Regions from separate parts of the Pantoea anthophila genome, predicted to be linked through region 1. Evidence: predicted binding sites of a transcription regulator. Region 1 holds the regulator's gene; the other holds the start of a gene.
What was found. Region 1 encodes CRP, which controls carbon source genes, mostly activating them, when cyclic AMP is high. Its sites were predicted from a motif close to ATGTGANNNNNNTCACAT; they were not measured.

Region 2: a site for CRP is predicted at 2,084-2,101, ahead of adhE (bifunctional acetaldehyde-CoA/alcohol dehydrogenase). Genes of this name have one in related genera too.

Annotation. Positions count from the first base shown of each region.
Region 1 covers NZ_CP110473.1:425,461-429,679, reverse strand. The annotation lists gene OJ965_RS04520 (phosphoribulokinase) at 1-234, shown strand, start outside; gene OJ965_RS04515 (OsmC family protein) at 824-1,228, opposite strand; gene crp (cAMP-activated global transcriptional regulator CRP) at 1,532-2,164, shown strand; gene OJ965_RS04505 (YccS/YhfK family putative transporter) at 2,222-4,219, shown strand, end outside.
Region 2 covers NZ_CP110473.1:1,809,152-1,813,370, forward strand. The annotation lists gene adhE (bifunctional acetaldehyde-CoA/alcohol dehydrogenase) at 1-1,877, opposite strand, end outside; gene OJ965_RS10935 (YchE family NAAT transporter) at 2,338-2,985, shown strand; gene OJ965_RS10940 (ABC transporter substrate-binding protein) at 3,568-4,219, shown strand, end outside.

The DNA of each region.
Region 1 (4,219 bases):
ACTTCGAACCCGTTTGCCGCCCGCGCTATCCCGTCACTGGATGAGAGCTTTGTGGTAATCCACTTTCAGGGACTGGAGGATATCGACTTCCCCTATCTGCTGGCGATGCTGCAGGGGTCGTTTATCTCCCACATCAATACGCTGGTGGTGCCCGGCGGCAAAATGGGTCTGGCGATGGAGCTGATCATGGGCCCGCTGGTGAAGCGGCTGATGGAAGGTAAACGGATAGAGTAAGAGGTCAGCAAAAAACCCTCAGACAGCAGATGCCTTTTGCAAAAATGTAAAACCGGTTTTTCTGCGGATAAAGGCTTACTGCTGAGTAAGCTTCAGGGAGAATACGCCTTTCGTAAAGACGCAAAACCGCCATTCCTGGCCCGCTATGCTTTGCTACAGGCGTATGCTCCCTTCGCTTCATGTCCGGTAGCCGCATCCGGTTTCAGTAAGGCCGCTACAAACAAAACCTGCATACAAAGAATCTGACAGCAACACGAAAGCTCATCATGCAGGGAACCGGGTCAGAAGAGGAAAGCGTCCCGCCGCCCGGATAAAACGCCGGGAGCGTTTTTGAACAACGCAACGTGTTGGCCCGGCTACGGGCGCACCTCAGGGATGAGGTGCGTAATCGCGCGGGCCGAGCGGCCATGGATTGGCTCAAGCGACTTTCCGATCTGACCCGGTTTCCTGCGCAGGCACGGCCTGACAGCGAACCACCACAAATCGATCCGACCCGGTTTTCTGCGCAGGCACAGTCTCAAAGTGAATTCCCCCATCCAGGCACGGCCTCACACCGGACAGCCAGCAACTTTAAAAAAACCTGCGGCTATTACAGCTCAACCACCTCATAGCTGTGCGTCATCGTCACCCCTTTCCCCAGCATGATGACCACCGAACAATATTTTTCAGCAGAAAGATCCACCGCGCGTGAGACCGCTTTATCCTGGAGTGCTTTGCCACTCACGATAAAATGCAGGTTGATGTGCGTAAAGATTCGCGGCGCCTCTTCACGACGTTCTGAGGTCAGTTTTACTTCACAATCAGCCACATCGTTGCGGCCTTTTTGCAGAATTGATACCACGTCGATCGCGCTGCATCCGCCCGCCGCCATCAGCACCATCTCCATTGGGCTGGGCGCTTTATCCCCTGAATTGCCATCCATAAGGATCTGATGGCCGGAGGATGACTCACCAAGGAATGTCATCCCTTCTACCCATTTCACTCTTGCCTGCATGATTTTTGCTCCGGAATACGCTGTTTTGTCGCCAGAGTACGCTTTCGCCTGATAAACAGCAATCCAGAGAAATCCGCCCTTAGCTGAAGCGAGACAACAGAAGACAGTCGGCAAAAGCTGTGCTACAAACAGAGCTGAAAATATTTTTCGTCACCCGATGGCGAAGCCGGGAAGAATGATGCGCACTGCGCCTGATGCGGCCCGAATAATTTCCTGAAAAGGAAACGCTTGAAGCTTTCACCGCCTGACAGGGAAAACTGCCCCCTGTATTTTGGGCACGATTACAACAGAGGATAATAGCGAATGGTTCTCGGCAAACCGCAAACAGACCCTACACTCGAATGGTTCCTGTCCCATTGCCATATTCACAAGTATCCATCCAAAAGTACGCTGATTCACCAAGGTGAAAAAGCTGAAACGCTTTACTACATCGTGAAAGGTTCCGTCGCGGTTCTGATTAAAGATGAAGAAGGCAAAGAGATGATTCTTTCCTACCTCAATCAGGGGGATTTCATCGGCGAGCTTGGCCTGTTTGAAGAAGGTCAGGAGCGCAGCGCCTGGGTACGTGCAAAAAGCGCGTGCGAAGTGGCGGAGATCTCCTACAAGAAATTCCGCCAGCTGATTCAGGTGAACCCTGACATCCTGATGCGACTCTCGTCGCAGATGGCGCGTCGCCTGCAGGTGACGTCAGAAAAAGTGGGTAACCTCGCTTTCCTCGACGTGACCGGACGCATTGCACAGACGCTGCTTAACCTGGCGAAACAGCCAGATGCCATGACGCATCCCGACGGCATGCAAATTAAAATTACCCGTCAGGAAATTGGCCAGATTGTAGGTTGTTCACGCGAAACCGTGGGCCGTATTCTGAAGATGCTGGAAGATCAGAACCTGATCTCTGCACACGGCAAAACCATCGTCGTTTACGGCACCCGCTAATTCCTGTCATCCACGGCGTGATGTTCGCATCACGCCGTTATTGTTTGTGCTGAGCCGATGTGGCGTCGAATTATTTATCACCCTGAAGTGAACTATGCCCTGCGGCAAACGCTGGTGCTCTGCCTGCCGGTCGCGCTGGGCTGGCTGGCTGGCGACCTGCAAAAAGGTCTGCTGTTCTCGTTAGTCCCCGCCTGCTGCAACATTGCCGGTCTCGATACCCCGCATAAACGCTTCTTCAAACGTCTGATTGTGGGCGGCAGCCTGTTTGCGCTTGGCAGCTTCCTGATCCAGTGGCTTACCCTGCATGCGGTTCCGCTGCCGCTGATCCTGTTTGCGATGCCCCTGTTGCTGGGCGTCACCGGGGAGATCAGCCCGCTGCATGGCCGCCTGCTCTCCGGCACCCTCATCGCCGCTATTTTTACCCTGAGCCTGACGGGCCGCATGCCCATCTATGTGCCGCCGCTGCTCTATATCGGCGGCACCCTCTGGTATGGCGTGTTTAACTGGTTCTGGTTCTGGCTGTGGAAAGAGCAGCCGATGCGCGAAAGCCTGAGCCTGATCTACCGCGAGCTGGCGAACTACTGCGATGCCAAATATACCCTGCTGACGCAGCTGACCGATCCGGAGAAGGCCCTGCCGCCGCTGCTGGCTCGCCAGCAGAAAGTGGTCGATTTGATCAACACCTGTTATCAGCAGATGCATATGCTGTCGGCGAGCCGCGACAATAGCCATAAACGGCTGACGCGCGCCTTTCAGGTGGCGCTGGATCTGCAGGAGCACATCTCGGTCAGCCTGCACCGGCCGGAAGAGGTGCAGAAACTGGTTGAGCAGAGCCATGCTGAAGCGGTGATCCGCTGGAACGCCAAAACCATCTCAGCCCGGCTGCGGGTGCTGGCCGATACCATTCTCTACCACCAGTTAGCCGATCGTTTTGCGATGGATAAACAGCTTGGCGCGCTGGAGAAGATCGCCCGTCAGCATCCCGACAATCCGGTGGGCCACTTCTGCCTTTATCACTTCAACCGCATTGCGCGGGTGCTGCGCACCCAGAAGCCGCTTTACCAGCGCGATCTGATGGCTGACCGCCAGCGCCGTCTGCCGCTGCTCCCGGCACTGCGCAGCTACCTCTCATTTCGCTCCTCAGCGCTGCGCACTGCCGGTCGCTTTGCGGTCATGCTGATGCTGGGCAGCGCGCTGGCGCTCTTCTTCAACATCCCTAAGCCCTACTGGATTCTGATGACGATCATGTTCGTCAGCCAGAACGGCTACAGCGCCACCCGCGTCCGTATCCAGCACCGTGCGCTCGGCACCTTTGCCGGCCTGGTGGTCGCGGCGGCCACACTGCGTCTGGCGGTGCCGGAACCTGTCGTCCTGCTGGTGATGCTGGCGATTACCTTCATCAGCTATCGCTTTACCCGTCAGTTTTATGGCTGGTCGATGATTGGCTTTACGGTCACTGCGGTTTACTCGCTGCAGCTCCTCTCACTGAATGGCGCGCAGTTTCTGCTGCCGCGACTGATGGATACGCTGATGGGCTGCCTGATCGCCTTTGGCGGCATGATCTGGCTCTGGCCGCAGTGGCAGAGTGGCTTACTGCGGCAAAATGCCCATGACGCGCTGGAAACCTATCAGGATGCGCTGCGCCTCCTGCTGGGAGAGGAACAGGCACCCGGCAAGCTGGCTTATCAGCGCGTGCAGGTGAATCAGGCGCACAATGCGCTGTTTAACTCGCTGAATCAGGCGATGCAGGAGCCGGGTTTCAACGCCCAGTATCTGAAAGATATGCGGCTCTGGGTCACGCACAGCCAGTTTATCGTCGAGCACATCAATGCGATGACCATTCTGGCGCGTGAGCACACCATGCTGACCCCCTCGCTGGCGGAACGTTACCTGCAATCCTGTGAGATCGCGCTGCAACGCTGTCAGCAGCGGCTGGAATATGAGGGTGCCAGTTCGCAGGTTAATCTGCTGGATGAGCTAGGGAATATCAGTGAAGGACCGGTAACGGTGGTAGAGCAGCATGTGCGACGCATTCTCGATCATCTCAGCGTCATG
Region 2 (4,219 bases), 1.4 Mb from region 1:
GCATAGTCAGCGAGAGGATATTTCTGGCCGGTCGCATCATCGGTGACGACGGCAAACGGTGTCACTTCTGAACCGGTGCCGGATGTGGTAGTGATGGCCACCATGCGCGCCTTGACGCCCATTTTCGGGAACTTGTAGATACGTTTACGGATATCCATGAAGCGCAGCGCCAGCTCTTCAAAGTGGGTTTCCGGATGTTCATACATGACCCACATGATTTTCGCTGCGTCCATCGGGGAGCCGCCACCCAGCGCGATGATCACGTCCGGTTTAAAGCTGTTCATCTGCTCGGCACCCTTACGCACAATGCTCAGCGTCGGATCGGCTTCCACTTCAAAGAAGACTTCCGTTTCAATACCGTGCGATTTCAGGACGCGGGTGACCTGATCGGCATAACCGTTATTGAACAGGAAGCGGTCAGTCACGATAAAGGCCCGTTTCGCGCCGTCCGTTGCCACCTCTTCCAGCGCAATGGGCAGGGAACCGCGACGGAAGTAGATAGATTTAGGAAGTTTATGCCACAACATATTCTCAGCTCGCTTGGCGACAGTTTTGGTGTTGATAAGGTGTTTCGGACCGACGTTCTCTGAAATCGAGTTGCCGCCCCAGGAACCACAACCCAGCGTCAGAGAGGGGGCCAGTTTGAAGTTGTAGAGGTCCCCGATACCGCCCTGAGAAGCGGGCGTATTGATCAGAATACGCGCGGTTTTCATCCTGTCGCCAAAGTAGTGCACACGTTCGGTCTGGTTATCCTGGTCGGTATAGAGGCACGAGGTGTGGCCGATACCGCCCATGGCGACCAGTTTTTCTGCTTTATCTACCGCGTCGTTGAAATCTTTCGCCCGGTACATTGCCAGGGTTGGCGAAAGTTTTTCATGGGCAAAGGGTTCAGATTCGTCCACCAGCTTCACTTCGCCAATCAGGATTTTGGTGCTGGGTGGCACGCTGATGCCTGCCATCTCCGCAATTTTGAACGCGGGCTGGCCGACGATGGCGGCGTTCAGACCGCCGTTTTTCAGAATGATATTCTGCACCGCGCTCAGCTCCGCGCCCTGCAGCAGGTAACCGCCGTGGCTGGCAAAACGCTCACGCACTGCGTCGTAGACCGCATCAACCACGATGACCGACTGTTCCGAGGCGCAGATCACCCCGTTATCAAAGGTCTTGGACATCAGAATCGAGGCGACGGCCCGTTTCAGGTCGGCGGTTTCATCAATCACCACTGGCGTATTACCGGCACCGACGCCGATGGCGGGTTTACCGGAGCTGTAGGCCGCTTTCACCATGCCCGGACCGCCAGTGGCGAGGATCAGGTTAATGTCAGGGTGGTGCATCAGCTGGTTTGACAGCTCAACGGAGGGGGCATCGATCCAGCCGATAATATCTTTTGGCGCACCGGCTGCAATGGCAGCCTGCAGCACGATGTCCGCCGCTTTGTTGGTGGCATCTTTGGCGCGGGGGTGTGGCGAGAAGATAATACCGTTGCGGGTTTTCAGGCTGATTAACGCTTTAAAGATGGCGGTAGAGGTGGGGTTAGTGGTCGGCACAATGCCGCAAATCAGACCAATAGGTTCGGCGATAGTGATGGTGCCGAAGGTGTCATCGGTGGCTAACACACCGCAGGTCTTTTCATCTTTATAGGCGTTGTAGATATATTCTGACGCAAAATGGTTTTTAATGACTTTGTCTTCGACAATGCCCATGCCGGATTCGGCAACGGCCATTCTGGCGAGAGGAATACGAGCGTCTGCGGCGGCGAGGGCGGCGGCACGGAAAATGGCGTCGACCTGCTGTTGAGAAAAATTGGCATATTCACGCTGGGCTTTTTTTACACGTTCAACCAGTGCATTGAGTTCAGCGACATTCGTAACGGCCATGGTGTTCTCCTGAGGAAGTTAAACTTTTTTAGTAAACAATCCTGCGCCCTGAGTATAGTCACGCTGTCACAACGCGTCCTATCGGCCCGAAATGCATGGATTTTCAACTGTTTACTGAAAGAGTCTTGTCAGGCAGTCCGTCAGATTTTCATTGAGACTGCTAATACTTCCGTTACGAAAAGATTACCTGGTTTGGGGTAGGGTAATTTTGATGCAGATCAATTTAACCCCAAGCTGACACCTTTCAGCCGGGCTTTTTGCGCCACCTTGTTTCGAATCTGTTTGCACCATGTAAGCCGGCTTGCCATAGCGACAAAATCCAGTCTCATTCGGAACGCTGGGGGAATCCGCTATGGGTTCCGCCTTAAGTGGCATAAATAGCGGCGTATGCATCTGGCGTCTGTGCCGCTTTTCACTTACATTAGGCGCGATTTCCCCCCCTGCGTTACGGAGCCATGTCGTGAACCCTGCACTGTTAGATCTTTCAGGCTATATAAAATTCTTTGTCGGGCTGTTCGCGCTGGTTAATCCGGTCGGCATTATTCCGGTGTTCATCAGTATGACCCGCTATCAGGCGGCAGCTGAACGCAATAAAACGAATCTAACCGCCAACCTGGCGGTGGCTATTATCCTCTGGACCTCGCTGTTCCTCGGCGATGCAATTCTGCGGGTGTTTGGCATCTCGATTGACTCGTTCCGCATTGCGGGCGGGATTCTGGTCGTGACCATTGCGATGTCGATGATCAGTGGCAAGCTGGGCGAGGATAAGCAGAACAAACAGGAGAAGTCAGAAACGGCCATTCGTGAAAGCGTTGGCGTAGTGCCTCTGGCGCTTCCCCTGATGGCCGGTCCGGGTGCCATCAGTTCGACGATTGTCTGGAGCACCCGCTATCACAGCTGGCTTAACCTGCTGGGCTTTACGCTGGCGATTGCCATTTTTGCCTTGTGTTGCTGGCTGCTGTTTCGGGCCGCGCCTTTAATGGTGCGGATACTGGGACAGACCGGCATTAACGTGATTACCCGTATCATGGGACTGTTACTGATGGCCCTGGGTATTGAGTTTGTTGTTACCGGCCTGAAGTCTATATTTCCCGGATTGCTCAATTAACGCCTCACTTATTTCAGGCAGCGAAGCGTAAATCTGATCCGTAATGGTGCAATCGACGGTTTTATTGCACCATTACAATGCAATTATTCGTCACGCTTAAAAGATTCAGTCGATTATAAATTTCATTACTGCTGGCCGGTTCACAGACTTTTGTCAGCGAAATAATGTCACGATTTTCACACCATATTCTTCTGTCCTGTTTCTTCCCTCCCTCATAAACACCCGCCTGAGAGCAATAAAGCTGGATTTTTCTCACGCCAGATGCCGACTTTGGAAGATAAGTGCCAAAAACCGTGCGTATTCATGATGCAAAGCACGTCTGCACAGGGTTTCCGACTAAAACGCCTATTTTTCATATCGATATGATATTTTCAGGTCGAAAATTAACACTTCCGCTGCGTGACAACTCGTGATAAAAGAGAATTAGTTAACATTTTAGCTATTTTACTTTGGCGCCCTCTGATGGCTTCTGATAATTTCTGGCCCAGCGTGAATTTTTTTCTCCGAAAGTGCAAAGTGAGAACGCTTTTTGCTTAAGCCTGTCGGGATACTTAAAAAAGGTTGGCGTTTCGGATGACTGGGATGATGAATGTGCAGCAACAGCGGCTGACTCTCGCCGCACTGTTAATAGCGTTTCCGCCGGCTTATGCCGCCACGGTTCCTCCCGGAACGACGCTGGCCGCGCAGCAACAGATTGTGATTAACAATGGCAACGAAGTCTCTTCGCTGGATCCCCATAAAACCGAAGGTGTGCCGGAATCCAATATTATTCACAACCTGCTGGACGGTCTGGTTAACACCGATAATTTCGGTAAGGTCGTTCCCGGCGTTGCCCTGAGCTGGGAGAATCCGCAGCCCACCGTCTGGATCTTTAACCTGCGGGATGATGCTAAGTGGAGTAATGGTAAGCCGGTGACCGCCGCAGATTTTGTCTACAGCTGGCGTCGGCTGGTGGACCCTGCCACCGCATCCCCTTACTCCAGCTATCTGCAGGCCGCCCATGTTGCCGGGATCGATGCGATTTTGGCTGGTAAAGCGTCACCCGATCAGCTGGGCGTGAAAGCGCTCGATGACCACCGGCTGCAGATTATGCTGACTGAACCGGTGCCTTATCTGGTAGCCATGCTGGCGCACACAGCGCTGAAGCCGGTTTATGCACCCGCTATCAAAGAGTGGGGCGACGCCTGGACCCGGCCGGGTCACTATATCGGTAACGGTGCTTATACCTTAAGCG